3 regions of the Pseudoduganella sp. GCM10020061 genome follow, and region 3 is predicted to be linked to each of the others. Evidence: predicted binding sites of a transcription regulator. Region 3 holds the regulator's gene; each other region holds the start of a gene.

Evidence for each region. The regulator FliA, encoded in region 3, starts transcription of late flagellar genes. The targets are predictions, from matches to a motif close to CTAAAGTTTNNNNNNNNNNNGCCGNTA.
Region 1: the regulator FliA is predicted to act here: its motif matches at 1,954-1,980, upstream of ACFSQR_RS06625 (flagellar protein FliT).
Region 2: the regulator FliA is predicted to act here: its motif matches at 1,971-1,997, upstream of ACFSQR_RS06655 (YjfB family protein).

The regions. Positions count from the first base shown of each region.
Region 1 is NZ_JBHUJS010000002.1:623,799-627,926, reverse strand. It holds gene ACFSQR_RS06635 (FimV family protein) at 1-739, shown strand, start outside; gene ACFSQR_RS06630 (hypothetical protein) at 1,121-1,558, shown strand; gene ACFSQR_RS06625 (flagellar protein FliT) at 1,626-1,907, opposite strand; gene ACFSQR_RS06620 (M13 family metallopeptidase) at 2,195-4,128, shown strand, end outside.
Region 2 is NZ_JBHUJS010000002.1:628,361-632,488, reverse strand. It holds gene ACFSQR_RS06665 (AAA family ATPase) at 1-1,277, shown strand, start outside; gene ACFSQR_RS06660 (general secretion pathway protein GspB) at 1,277-1,927, shown strand; gene ACFSQR_RS06655 (YjfB family protein) at 2,030-2,227, shown strand; gene ACFSQR_RS06650 (DUF883 family protein) at 2,292-2,579, opposite strand; gene ACFSQR_RS06645 (RNA-binding S4 domain-containing protein) at 2,687-2,905, opposite strand; gene fumC (class II fumarate hydratase) at 2,985-4,128, opposite strand, start outside.
Region 3 is NZ_JBHUJS010000003.1:83,300-87,427, reverse strand. It holds gene flhF (flagellar biosynthesis protein FlhF) at 1-773, shown strand, start outside; gene ACFSQR_RS07845 (MinD/ParA family protein) at 766-1,560, shown strand; gene ACFSQR_RS07840 (RNA polymerase sigma factor FliA) at 1,714-2,442, shown strand; gene ACFSQR_RS07835 (flagellar motor protein) at 2,424-3,170, shown strand; gene motD (flagellar motor protein MotD) at 3,178-3,894, shown strand; gene ACFSQR_RS07825 (transposase) at 3,944-4,128, opposite strand, start outside.

The DNA of each region.
Region 1 (4,128 bases), on a different contig from region 3:
CGCCGCCGAGCTGGGCGAACCCGTGGTCAAGTCGCACGTCGGCCAGCAGCTGGTGGCGGACATCGAGCTGCTGCCGGACGAGGGCGGGGCGGTGCGCGCCTATATCGCCCACGATGACGTCTACCGCGGGGCCAACATTGCCCGCTCGCCCGTGATCGACACGCTGCACATGTCGGTGATGCGGCGCGACGGCCGGCAATTCCTGCACATCACCTCGATCAAGCCGGTCGAGGCTGCATACCTGCACCTGTTCCTCGACCTGGCCGAAAACGGCAAGCTGTCGATCCGTCCGGCGACGCTGTGGCTGCAACCGGTACCGCCGGCTCCCGTGCGGGTGGCCGCGCCAGCGCCGGCACCGGTGCCAGCGCCGCAAGCGCAGCGCAAGCCGGAACCCGTGCCGGCGAAGGCGCCGCCGCCGCGCCCGCGTCCGCCCGACCTGGCTTGCCAGGCGCTCGACTATACGAACGCCCAGTTGTCGGCCCAGATCGTCGACCTGGAGGAAAAGGTGAAGGCGCTGCAGTATGCCATCGACATGCAGGGAACCCGGCCTGTGGCCCGGCCGGTTCAGCCGCGCAAGCCAGCCGCAGCAAGACCGGCTCGGGAAGAGGCCGGCGGCACCCCCGTGTGGGCCGCGCTGGCCGGCGGCGGCATGCTGGCGCTGGGCGGTGGCGGATGGTGGTGGCGGCGCTCCCGGCGACGCCGTGCCGGGTCAGAGGCTGTGGATTCGCGTGAGACTTGATCTGGGTTTAGTTCCGCGCACGAACTTTTGCCGGCTTCCACGCGCCATCCGGAAATTGCGCTATACTTGATTCATCGGTCTTAACCAGACCGCTAACGGTACAGAGGACCTGCCGCAGTCACCAAAGATGGCGTGGCGCGACACCAGGTCGACGTTGAAGAAACGCCTGTTTCCGGAAGCAGTCCGTAGCCTGCAGTGTGCGAAGGACGCCGGAGAAGCAACCGGCAAGAGGCGACGCCCGGAGATACCTGGCGATCGCCTTCCGAATTCAGAAAAAGCGCCTTCGGGCGCTTTTTTCATTCCTGCGTATTCATACGAATAGCGATAGCGCTTGGCAACAGTCTCCGGTAAAGTCAGGTCATCAATACAGAGGGGACGGCAATGCGCAAACCGATGTTGGCAGGTGTGCTGGCCGCGCTGATGAGCGCGTCGTGCGGCGGTGGCGGCCCCACCGAACAGGATATCCATCGTTCGCTGGAGGACACCTTGCGCTCGGTGGCCGGCGACTGGGTCGGAACGACCAGCGCCCCGAACGTCATCCGCATCGATTTCAAGCTGCAGGAAGGCAGCAACGGCCAACTGACCGGCACGGGGACCATGAAGGAGGAGGGCGCCGCTGCCGCTGTTCCGGTCACGGTTACGGGGACCTTTCAGCGTCCGGTCCTGAGCCTGGCGTTCGACGGCATGGTGGTCGAATCGCGCCAGGTCAAGGGGACGGCACAGGGCAGCTACACGACCGTGGGCGGCATCGCGACCACGCTGGCGCTGGCCGCGCCGGGTTACACCCGCGAGTTGCCCATCCTGCTGCAGGAAAAGTGATCTGAACAGGGGGTGGTAAACGTCAAAGAGCGCCACCTGGGCGCTCTTTTTGTCGGGAACTAGCCGCTCAGTGGGCAGCCATGGTGGCCGCCAGGCGTGCATGCCAGGGTTCCGTCACTTCGCGGACGGCGCGGTCGTTCGCCATGATCTGCTTGAGCAGGGCAACCTTGCGGGCGCGCAGTTCGCCGGTCAGCGCAAGGGCACCTGCCTCGGCAGCACCGGCCTGGGTCTTGCACTGGCCTTCCAGCAGGGCCAGGCGGTCCCAGTCCCCGGCTTGCGCCGCGACCGCCATCTGGGCGGTGATGCCTGCGATTTTTTCGTACATCGAGAGGATGTCCTGGGAGGTCATGCTGTCACCTGCTGAAAAAGTGTGCGGATTACCGCGTGTCCTTCATTTACGGCGCCCATTTAGGGAACTTTAGGGTTCCGAGAACATTTTTTTTGATATTTTTAGCGGGCCCCGTCAATACGCATCCTGTCATGCGATTTCGGCATTGCATTCTGGCATTTTGCAGTTCGTCGCAATTTGGCGGCGCACGGCAGGCGGCAGGGGTAGAGTGCACCATGCCGGTACTGCGCGACCCGCTGGTGTCGGGCTGCCGGGATAACCAAACCAAGTAAAAGGGGACCCATCGAATGCAAGCACCCATCAAGACCGCCCTCTGCGCTGCCCTGTGCGGCGCGTTCCTTTCGCTGCCACTCCAGGCGGCCGGCCAGGCAGCCGTGCAGGCGCCGGCCCCGGCGCCCGAGCAGGCCACCCGCTATCCGATGCCTGCGCCCGGCGACGACTTCTACGCGTTCGCCAACCACGAGTGGCTGCAGCACACCGAGATCCCGGCCGACAAGAGTGCCTGGGGCGCGGGCGGCCAGCTGGCCGAAGAAACCAATAACCGCATCCGCCAGATGATCGAAGGCCTGGTGGCCGACAAGAACGCCAAGGGCGAAGCGCGCAAGGTCGCGGACTTCTACGCCACCTTCATGGACGAAGCGGCGATCGAAGCCAAGGGGCTCGAGCCGATCAAGCCGGTCCTGGCGAAGATCGACGCGATCCGCGACCGCAAGGGCCTGACGCAGGCGCTGGGCCAGTCGCTGCGCGCCGACGTGGACCCGCTGAACGCCACCAACTTCTACACCGAGAACCTGTTCGGCATCTGGATCGCCCAGGGCCTGACCGAGCCGACCCGGTATACCCCGTACATCCTGCAGGGCGGCCTCGGCATGCCTGACCGCGCCTACTATGTGGACACCAGCGAGCGCATGGCGGGCCTGCGCGCCAAGTACCAGGAACACATCGCCGCCATGCTCACGCTGGCCGGCTACGACAATGCGGCTGCGCGCGCCGCCAGGGTGATGGAGCTGGAGCGCAAGCTGGCCGAATCGCACGCCACGCGCGAGGATTCCGCCAACATCCAGAAGTCCAACAACCCGTGGACGCTGAAGGACTTCGCCGCCAAGGCGCCCGGCATGGACTGGAACGCGCTGTTCAAGGCGGCGCGCCTGTCGGGCCAGAAGAAGTTCATCGTATGGCATCCGGGTGCGATGACCGGCGCGGCCAGACTGGTCGGCTCCGAAGACCTCTCCACCTGGAAGGACTGGCTGGCCTTCCACCAGCTGAACCATTTTGCCTCCACGCTGCCGAAAGCGATGTCGGACCAGAAGTTCGAATTCACCGGCCGTGCCCTGCGCGGCACGCCGCAGCAGTCGGTGCGCTGGAAGCGCGGCCTGTCCGCCACCAACGCGGCCCTCGACGAAGCGGTGGGCCACCTGTACGTGGACCGCTACTTCCCCGCCGAGAATAAGGCGCGCATCCAGCAGATGGTGAAAAACATTGTCGCCGCCTTCGACAAGCGCGTCGACAAGCTGGACTGGATGGCGCCTGCCACCCGCGCCGAAGCCAAGGCCAAGCTCAAGACCCTGTACGTGGGCGTGGGCTACCCGGACAAGTGGAAGTCGTACGCGGGCCTGACGGTCAAGCCGGGCGACGCGCTGGGCAATGCGATGCGCGCCGAGGAATTCCATTACGCGCAGGAGCTGTCCAAGCTCGGCAGGAAGGTCGATCCGAAGGAATGGGCAATGCCGCCGCACCTGGTCAACGCGATCAACATGCCGATGCAGAACGCGCTGAACTTCCCGGCCGCCATCCTGCAGCCGCCGTTCTTCGATCCGAAAGCGTCGGATGCGCACAATTACGGCGCGATTGGCGCGGTCATCGGCCACGAGATCAGCCATAGCTTCGACGACATGGGCGCCCAGTTCGACTCCAGGGGCCGCCTGCGCGACTGGTGGACCAAGGATGACGCGGAGCACTTCAAGAGCGCATCGCAGGCGCTGGTCAAGCAGTACGACGCCTACAAGGCCTTCGATGACCTGGCGCTCAACGGCCAGCTGACCTTGTCCGAAAACCTGGCCGACCTGGCAGGTCTTGCCGCATCGCACGACGCGTTCCGCGCCACGCTGCCGTCCGGCGCGTCGGTCGAGGATGCCGACCGCGAGTTCTTCCGCGGCTTTGCGCAGACCTGGCGTACCAAGACGCGCGAACAGGCGCTGCGCGCCCAGATCGTCACCGATGG
Region 2 (4,128 bases), on a different contig from region 3:
CGCCGGCCGGCGGCAGCATCAAGACGTACGTCGATGCGATCAACGCCTATCTGCTGGAGTGCCACGCGGCGGGCCTGAACAACGTGCTGGTGATCGATGAGGCGCAGAACCTGTCGGCCGGCGTGCTGGAACAACTGCGCCTCCTGACCAACCTGGAGACCAACGAACGCAAGCTCCTGCAGATCATCCTGATCGGGCAGCCGGAGCTGCGCGACATGCTGGCGCGCCCGGAGCTCGAGCAGCTGGCGCAGCGCGTGATCGCGCGCTATCACCTCGGACCGCTCACGCAGGCGGAGACGGCGCAGTACGTGCAGCACAGGATGGCCGTGGCAGGGTTCGCGGGGCCGGTCCCGTTCCCGCCCGGCGTGCTGGCGCTGGCGCACCGGCTGACGGGCGGCGTGCCGCGCCGGATCAACCTGCTGTGCGACCGCGCGCTGCTCGGCGCGTACGTCGAGAACAGTGCCCAGGTAACGCCGGGCATCCTGCGCCGCGCCGCGCGTGAGGTGTTCGCGCATCCGGGCGATGCAGGCTTGCCGCGCAGGTTGCGCTGGCCGCTTGCTGCCGCTGCGGCGCTGTCGGTGGCGGCCCTGGGCGCGGCGGCGGCATGGAACGTCATCCCGGCCGCTCCCCGGGAGGCGGTTGCGGCGCCCGCAGCCGTGCGCACGGCTGCACCGCCGCCCGCCAGTCTTGCGCAGGCCAGCCACGACGGCATGGACGCCGCCTTGCGCGAACTCGTGCAGGTGTGGGGAACGCCGCTGCCCGCCGGCGAGGAGGGCTGCGGCGCGGCGGCAGGGCACGGCCTGCGCTGCTACCAGGGCAAGGGCGGCCTGTTCGAACTCGGGACGCTCGACCGGCCCGCCGTCGTCACGCTGCGCGAAGGACAGGGTACGCGGCATGCGGTGCTGGTCTCGCTCAATGCGGCGCGGGCCACGCTGCTGATGGGCGGACGGCGCCACACCGTCCCCACCGGCGAGCTGGCGACGCGCATGGATGGCCGGTTCACGACGCTGTGGCGCTACGCCGCCCCTTACCGCGAGCACCTCAGGCCCGGCGACCGCGGCGAGGATGTCGACCAGCTTGCCACCCAGTTGGGCGTGGCGGCAGGACGCCATGCCGGCCAGCCGTTCGATGCGCCGCTGCAGGAGGCCGTGCGCGCCTTCCAGCAGCGGCAGCAGCTGGCCGCCGACGGGCTGGCGGGCCCGCGTACTTTCATGCGGCTCAATCAATTGGGTGGAGTGGGCGAACCGCGCCTCGCCTCCGCCGGGAACGGAAAGTAATGTCCTATATCCTCGAAGCGCTGAAGAAAGCGCAAGCCGAACGCCAGCTGGGCAGCACGCCCGGCATCCATGATGCCGCCGGCCCGGCGCCCGCCGCCGCCGCACCGGTGCGCAACCCAAGGCTGTGGATCGCGCTGGGCGCCGCCTTGCTGCTTGCCGGCGGGGCTGCAGCGTTCCTGCGTTCGCTCGGCGGGCAGGAGCCGGCCCAGCCAGTGGCGCTGGCCGCAGCGCCTGTGGTTCCTCCAATGCCGCCTGCGCCGGCCGCGGTGCCGCTCGCGCCGGGAACCGCCCCGGCTCCGAAGCCGGTCGCGCCGCCGCCCGAGCGGGCACCGGTGCTGGCGCAAGCATCCCCGGTTCAGCCGGCGCCCCAGCCCCAGGCCCCACAGGTCCAGGCGCCGCAGCCGGAAGCCAGCGCCGACGACGCGCTGCCCACGCTCGCCATGCTGCCGTCCTCGATATCCGCGGGCATTCCGCGCGTGACGCTGGGCGGATATATCTACTCGGCGGTGCCGTCCGAACGCCTGCTGCTGGTGGATAAGGACCTGCGCCGGGAAGGGGAGGAAGTGGCGCCGGGGCTGGTACTGGAAAAGCTGCTGCCGGCCGCCGCCGTGATGAACTACCGGGGAACGCGCTTCCGCATGCCGTACTAGCTGTCGTCACGGGACGGCTGCGCAGATTTTTTTCGCGCGAACCCTAAAGTCGGGCTAAAACCGGCCGTTACCTGAGGTGATAAGGCTAACTGGGAGGACATCATGGATGTCGGAGGAATTGCAAAGCTCGCAACGAGCATCGCCGAAACTGGCAACAAGCAGGAAGTAGCGATCGCGGTGCAGAAACGCGCGCAGCAGATCCAGTCGGAAGCGGCAACCCAGATGATCGAGGCGATCAAGTCGACCCCGTCGGTCAACCTGCCTTCGCACCTGGGGAACAAGGTCAATACCACCGCCTGAGCGGACCGCAGCAAATAAAAAACCGGCCACCAGGCCGGTTTTTTTATTGCCGAAGCAACCAGGGTCAGTTGAGGAAGGCCCGCAGGATGCGTTCCTCGCCCGTCTTGTCGGCGTGCAGGTCGTTCGCTTCGCGCGTTCGGGCGATCATCTGGGCGAGCTGCGCGTCCTCGAACCTGGCCAGCTCCTCGGTCGCCGCGCTCAGCGCCAGTGCCAGCTTGGCGCGGGCCGTCTGGTACACGGGTCCCGTGTACTTGTCCGTATTCTTGAGCAGCTCTTCGGCATTCTCGATCACGAGGCGCAGGTCGCCGATCAGGCGCTGCTGCGTGACTTGCTGTGGGTCCTGGCGTTCCATGGTGGCACCTCAAACCGGATTGATCATGTATTCACGTTACGACATGTCACTTTTGCCGGTTTGTCCATACTCAAGCGAGCCCTGCTATTACTGCAGAGCAGCCTCGGCTATGGAGCCTCCACCCTGATGCGCACGTCGCCCAGCTGGACAACCTGCCCGGCGCGGATCTTGGCGGTCTTGCGCAGCTCGCGCTTGCCGTCGACCTTGACCTCGCCGCTCGCGACGATGTTCTTGCCGGCGCCGCCGCTGTCGCATAGTCCCGACAGTTTCAGCAGCTGGTTCAGCTCGACGAATTCGCCGCGCAGTTCAAATGTGACTTGTTGCATTTATTTTATTCCTGAGCTTGGGTGATGAATGTACGATACCTAACAGTGTACAGGTAGCGCCCGTGGCTCAGGGCGGCCGTCAGCTCCGCACTGCGGGATGGGTCATGTCCGACGGCACTACCCAGGCGTCGAACTCGTCCGCCGTCACATAGCCGAGCGCCAGCGCGGCCTCTTTCAGCGTCGTCCCCTCCTGCTGTGCCTTCTTGGCGATCTGCGCCGCGCGGTCGTAGCCGATATGCGGCGCGAGCGCCGTCACCAGCATCAGCGACTTCTGCATCAGTTCGCCGATGCGCGCACGGTTCGGCTCGATGCCGCGGGCGCAGTGCTTGTCGAACGAGCGCATCCCGTCGGCCAGCAGCCGTGCGCTCTGCATGAAGTTATGGATGATCACCGGCTTGTACACATTCAGCTCGAAGTTGCCCGATGCGCCCGCCATCGTGATGGCCACGTCGTTGCCGAACACCTGGCAGCACAGCATGGTCAGCGCTTCGGCCTGGGTCGGGTTGACCTTGCCCGGCATGATCGAGCTGCCCGGTTCGTTTTCCGGGATGGTGATCTCGCCCAGGCCGGAGCGCGGGCCGGATGCCATCCAGCGGATGTCGTTGGCGATCTTGGTCAGGGCGGTGGCCAGCGTCTTTAGCGCGCCGTGCGCTGCCACCATGGCGTCGTGCCCGGCAAGCGCCATGAATTTGTTGGGCGCGGTGCGGAAGCTCTGGCCGGTGGCCGCCGCCAGTTCGGCCGCGATGCGCTGCGCGAAGTCGGGATGCGCGTTCAATCCCGTGCCCACTGCCGTGCCGCCCGCCGCCAGGTTCAGCAAGCCCGGCAGCGCCGCGCGCACGGCCTGTTCCGCGAACTCAAGCTGCGCCACGTAGCCGGAAAACTCCTGTCCGAGCGTCAGCGGCGTCGCATCCTGCAGATGGGTGCGCCCGATCTTGACGATGGACGTGAAGTCGCGCGCCTTGCGCTCCAGCGTCCCGCGCAGTTGCGCCAGCGCCGGCAGTACATCGTTCGCAACCGCCTGGGCGGCCGCCACGTGCATCGCGGTGGGGAACATGTCGTTGGACGACTGGCCCATGTTCACGTCGTCGTTCGGATGCAGCAGGCGGGCTTCGCCGCGCTCGCCGCCCAGCAGTTCGGAGGCGCGGTTGGCCAGCACCTCGTTCATGTTCATGTTCGACTGGGTCCCGGACCCGGTCTGCCATACCGACAGCGGAAACTCGTCA
Region 3 (4,128 bases):
CCGCCGCCAGCCTCGCGTGGATCAAGACGGTCCTGTCGCGCAACCTGCAAACCATCGCCAACGAGGACGCGATCCTCGACAACGGCGGCGTGTTCGCGCTGGTCGGACCGACCGGCGTGGGCAAGACCACCAGCACCGCCAAGCTGGCCGCGCGCGTCGTGATGCGCCACGGCCCCGAGAAGCTGGCGCTGATCACCACCGACGCCTACCGTATCGGCGCGCACGAGCAGCTGCGCATCTACGGCAAGATCCTCGGCGTGATGGTCCACTCGGTCAAGGACGAAGCGGACCTGCGCATCGCGCTGAAGGAACTGCGCAACAAGCACACGGTGCTGATCGACACGGTGGGCGTCTCGCAGCGCGACCAGATGGTGACCGAGCAGGTGGCAATGCTGTCCGATACCGGCGCCGACGTGAAGCGCCTGCTGTGCCTCAACGCCACCTCCACCACCGAGACCCTGTCCGAAGTGGTGCGCGCGTACCAGGGCAGCGGCCTGGCCGGCGTGATCATGACCAAGCTGGATGAAGCCGCGTCGATCGGCAACGTGCTGGACGTCGTGATCCGCCACAAGCTGAACATGTTCTACATGTCCACCGGCCAGCGCGTGCCGGAAGACCTGCACGTGGCCGACCGCGAGTTCCTGATCGAGCGCGCCTTCAAGCGCGTGCGCGACACCGCCACCGACTACCAGGACGACGAGCTGCCGCTGCTGATGGCGCAGGCCGGCACCGCCGCCACCGACCGCACGCTGCGCGAGGTGCAGCTTGGCTAACTTCGACTTCGACCAGGCCGAAGGCCTGCGCCGGATGCTGGCCGGCCCCAAGCCGCGCATCGTCACCTTCCTGTGCGCCACGCCCGAAGACGACAAGGGCGCCATGCTGGTCAACCTGGCCGCATCGCTGTCCCAGGCCGGCAACGACGTGCTCGTGGTGGACGCCTGCCAGCGCGACTACGGCATCGCCAGCCGCCTCGGCGTCGACCGCAATCCCACGCTGGCCAACGTCGCGCGCCAGGAGTGCGGCCTGAACCAGGTGATCCGCAGCGTCCCGCAGGGCTTTTCCGTCGCGCGCCTGTCGCGCCGCGGCGAGTGGCCCACGCTGGCCGAATCGCGCCGCCTCGCCAACACCTTCGAGGTGCTGGTCAAGCAGACCGACATCGTCATGGTGGACGGCGAACTGGCCGAAGGCGAAGCCTTCCCGGTGCGCGCGATGGAGTCGTCCGAGATCGTGATCCAGGTCGGCACCAGCGCCGAATCGATCAAGGCAGGCTACGCGCTGATCAAGCGCCTGGCCCTGCATCTCGGCCGCCGGCCATTCGGCCTGCTGGTCACCGGCGCCTCCGAGGCTGCGGCCAAGGTGGTTTACGATAATATGGCATCGGCGGCAAGCAAATACCTCGCCGTGCAGCTGACGTCGATGGGCTCCGTGCCGGCCGACGAATACCTGCACCGCGCAGCGAGCCTCGGGCGCGCGGTGGTGGATGCGTTCCCGCTGGCCGGTGCATCGGTCGCGTTCCGCCGCCTGGCTGGCCGCTTCTCTTCATCCGGCGCCGTGCGCTAACGCTCGCGCGGCATCCTCGCGGACGCGGGGATCCATGCCGGGGCGGGCGAAGAAAACCGGAACGAGAAGAGGCAGCGCAGCTACAATCGTACTGCGATGCGCAGTATGGGCTCCCGCCTGCGCGGGAGCGACGACGAATAATAAAAGAGATACATGTACACGGCCAAAGGGAAAGCGAACAAGGACGACCTGCTGATGGAGCACATGCCGCTGGTGAAGCGGCTGGCCCATCACATGAAAGCCAAGCTCCCGCCGAGCGTGGAAGTGGACGACCTGGTCCAGGCCGGGATGATCGGCCTGCTCGATGCGATCACCCGCTATGAAGAGACGCACGGCGCCCAGTTCGAGACCTACGCCGTGCTGCGCATCCGCGGCGCGATGCTCGACGAGCTGCGCAACAGCGACTGGCTGCCGCGCTCCATGCGCCAGAACATGCGCAAGATCGAAACCGCGATGACGGCGCTGCAGCAGAAGCTCGGCCACCCGCCCACCGAATCGGAAGTCGCGAAAGCGCTCAAGATGTCGCTCGCCGACTACCAGGAGATGCTGTCCGACGGCGGCGGCCACCAGCTCGTGTACTACGAGGACTTCCACGACGACGACGGCAACGACAGCTTCCTCGACCGCTACGCCGTGGACGACGCCGACCCGCTCAGCGCCCTGATGGAAGGCGACTTCCGCCAGGCCGTGATTGACGCCATCGACCGGCTGCCGGAACGCGAAAAGATCCTCATGAGCCTCTACTACGAGGAAGAGATGAACCTCAAGGAAATCGGCGCCGTGATGGGCGTCTCCGAATCGCGCGTGTCGCAGCTGCACACGCAAGCGGTGACGCGCCTGCGCGCCACCCTCAGGGAGAAGGCGTGGACTGGGCCAGCCTGACAGGGATACTTCTTGCACTGGCCGGCGTGCTGCTCGGCCACGGCCTCGAAGGCGGCAAGCTCGCATCGCTGGTGCAGCCTGCCGCCTTTGCCATCGTCGTCGTCGGCACCTTCGGCGCCGTCCTGCTGCAGAACGACGCCGCCACCTTCCGCCGCGGCCTGCGCATGCTGCGCTGGGTGTTCCTGCCGCCCGTCTCGCGCCGCCAGCGCCTCGCCCAGGACATCCAGAACTGGAGCGCCTACGCGCGCCGCGACGGCATGCTCTCGCTGGAACAGTTCATGGAAGCGCACGACGACCGCATCATCAAGAAGGGCCTGCGCATGGTGATCGACGGCGTCGCGCCCGACCGCGTGCGCAACATCCTCGAGACCGAAGTCTCCGCCTATGAATTCGCGCAGCGGCAGGGCGCCCGCATCTGGGACTCGGCCGCCGGCTACGCGCCCACCATCGGCATCCTCGGCGCCGTGCTCGGCCTGATCAACGTGATGGAAAACCTGGCCGAGCCATCGCGCCTGGGCGCCGGCATCGCGGTCGCATTCGTCTCCACCATCTACGGCGTCGGCCTGGCCAACCTGTTCTTCCATCCCGTCGGCGCCAAGCTCAAGGCCATCATCGCCGAACGCGTGACGCAGTACGACATCCTCACCGACGTGTTCCACGACTTCGCCAGCGGCGACTACAGCCGCGTCGTCGACGAGCGCGTGCAAAGCCTGCTGTCGCGGGCGTGACACCGCCATGGCGCGCAAACCCTTCCAGGAAGAGCCCGAACAGACCGAGCGCTGGCTGATCTCGTACGCCGACTTCATCACGCTGCTGTTCGCGTTCTTCGTCGTCATGTATGCCATCTCCTCGGTCAACGAGGGCAAGTACCGCGTCTTCTCCGACTCGCTCGGCAGCGCGTTCGGCGGCAGCGGCACGCAGACGACGGCGGGCGAGCCGCAAGTCATCCAGCTCCCCAACATCATCCAGCGCAAGCGCGCCGAGGCAGCGCGGCGCGAGCGCGAGCGCCTGGCGCGCATCTCCGCCGACCTCGCCAGCGCGCTCGGCCCGCTGGTCAAGGCCGGCAAAGTGCGCATCACGCAGACCGCGCAGGGCATCCTGGTGGACATCGACACCAGCGTCCTGTTCGAAGAGGGCGACGCCGCCTTGCAGCTGGAAGCGCTCGACCCCTTGCGCCAGGTCGCCGCCGTGCTCCGGAGCGACAAGCACGCCATCCAGGTGGAAGGCCACACCGACACCACGCCGATCGCCACCCCGCGCTTTGCCAGCAACTGGGAGCTGTCGGCGGTGCGCGCCGGCAGCGTCGTGCGCCTGCTGGCCGACGCCGGCATCGCCCCTGCGCGCCTGACCGTGCTCGGCTACGGCGACACCCGCCCGGTCGCCTCCAACGCCACGCCGACGGGCCGGGCCCGCAACCGCCGCGTCGCCATCACCATCCTCGCCGCCCCCTAAAATGGGGACAGACCCCATTTTCGAAATGGGGACAGACCCCATTTTTCAGTCAACTCTGGACTGTTTTCCTGGGCCTGCCCGGCCGATGTGATCGCAATTTTCGGCCGGTACGCTGCTGAATCTGCTCGATGAAGGCGGTCGAGCCCAGCGCACCGTTGCTGCGAGCGGCATCCCGGATGTGTTGGAGTGCGTGTTCGCCAATCTCGGTGCTGAACAGGGCGCGATATCTCGCAC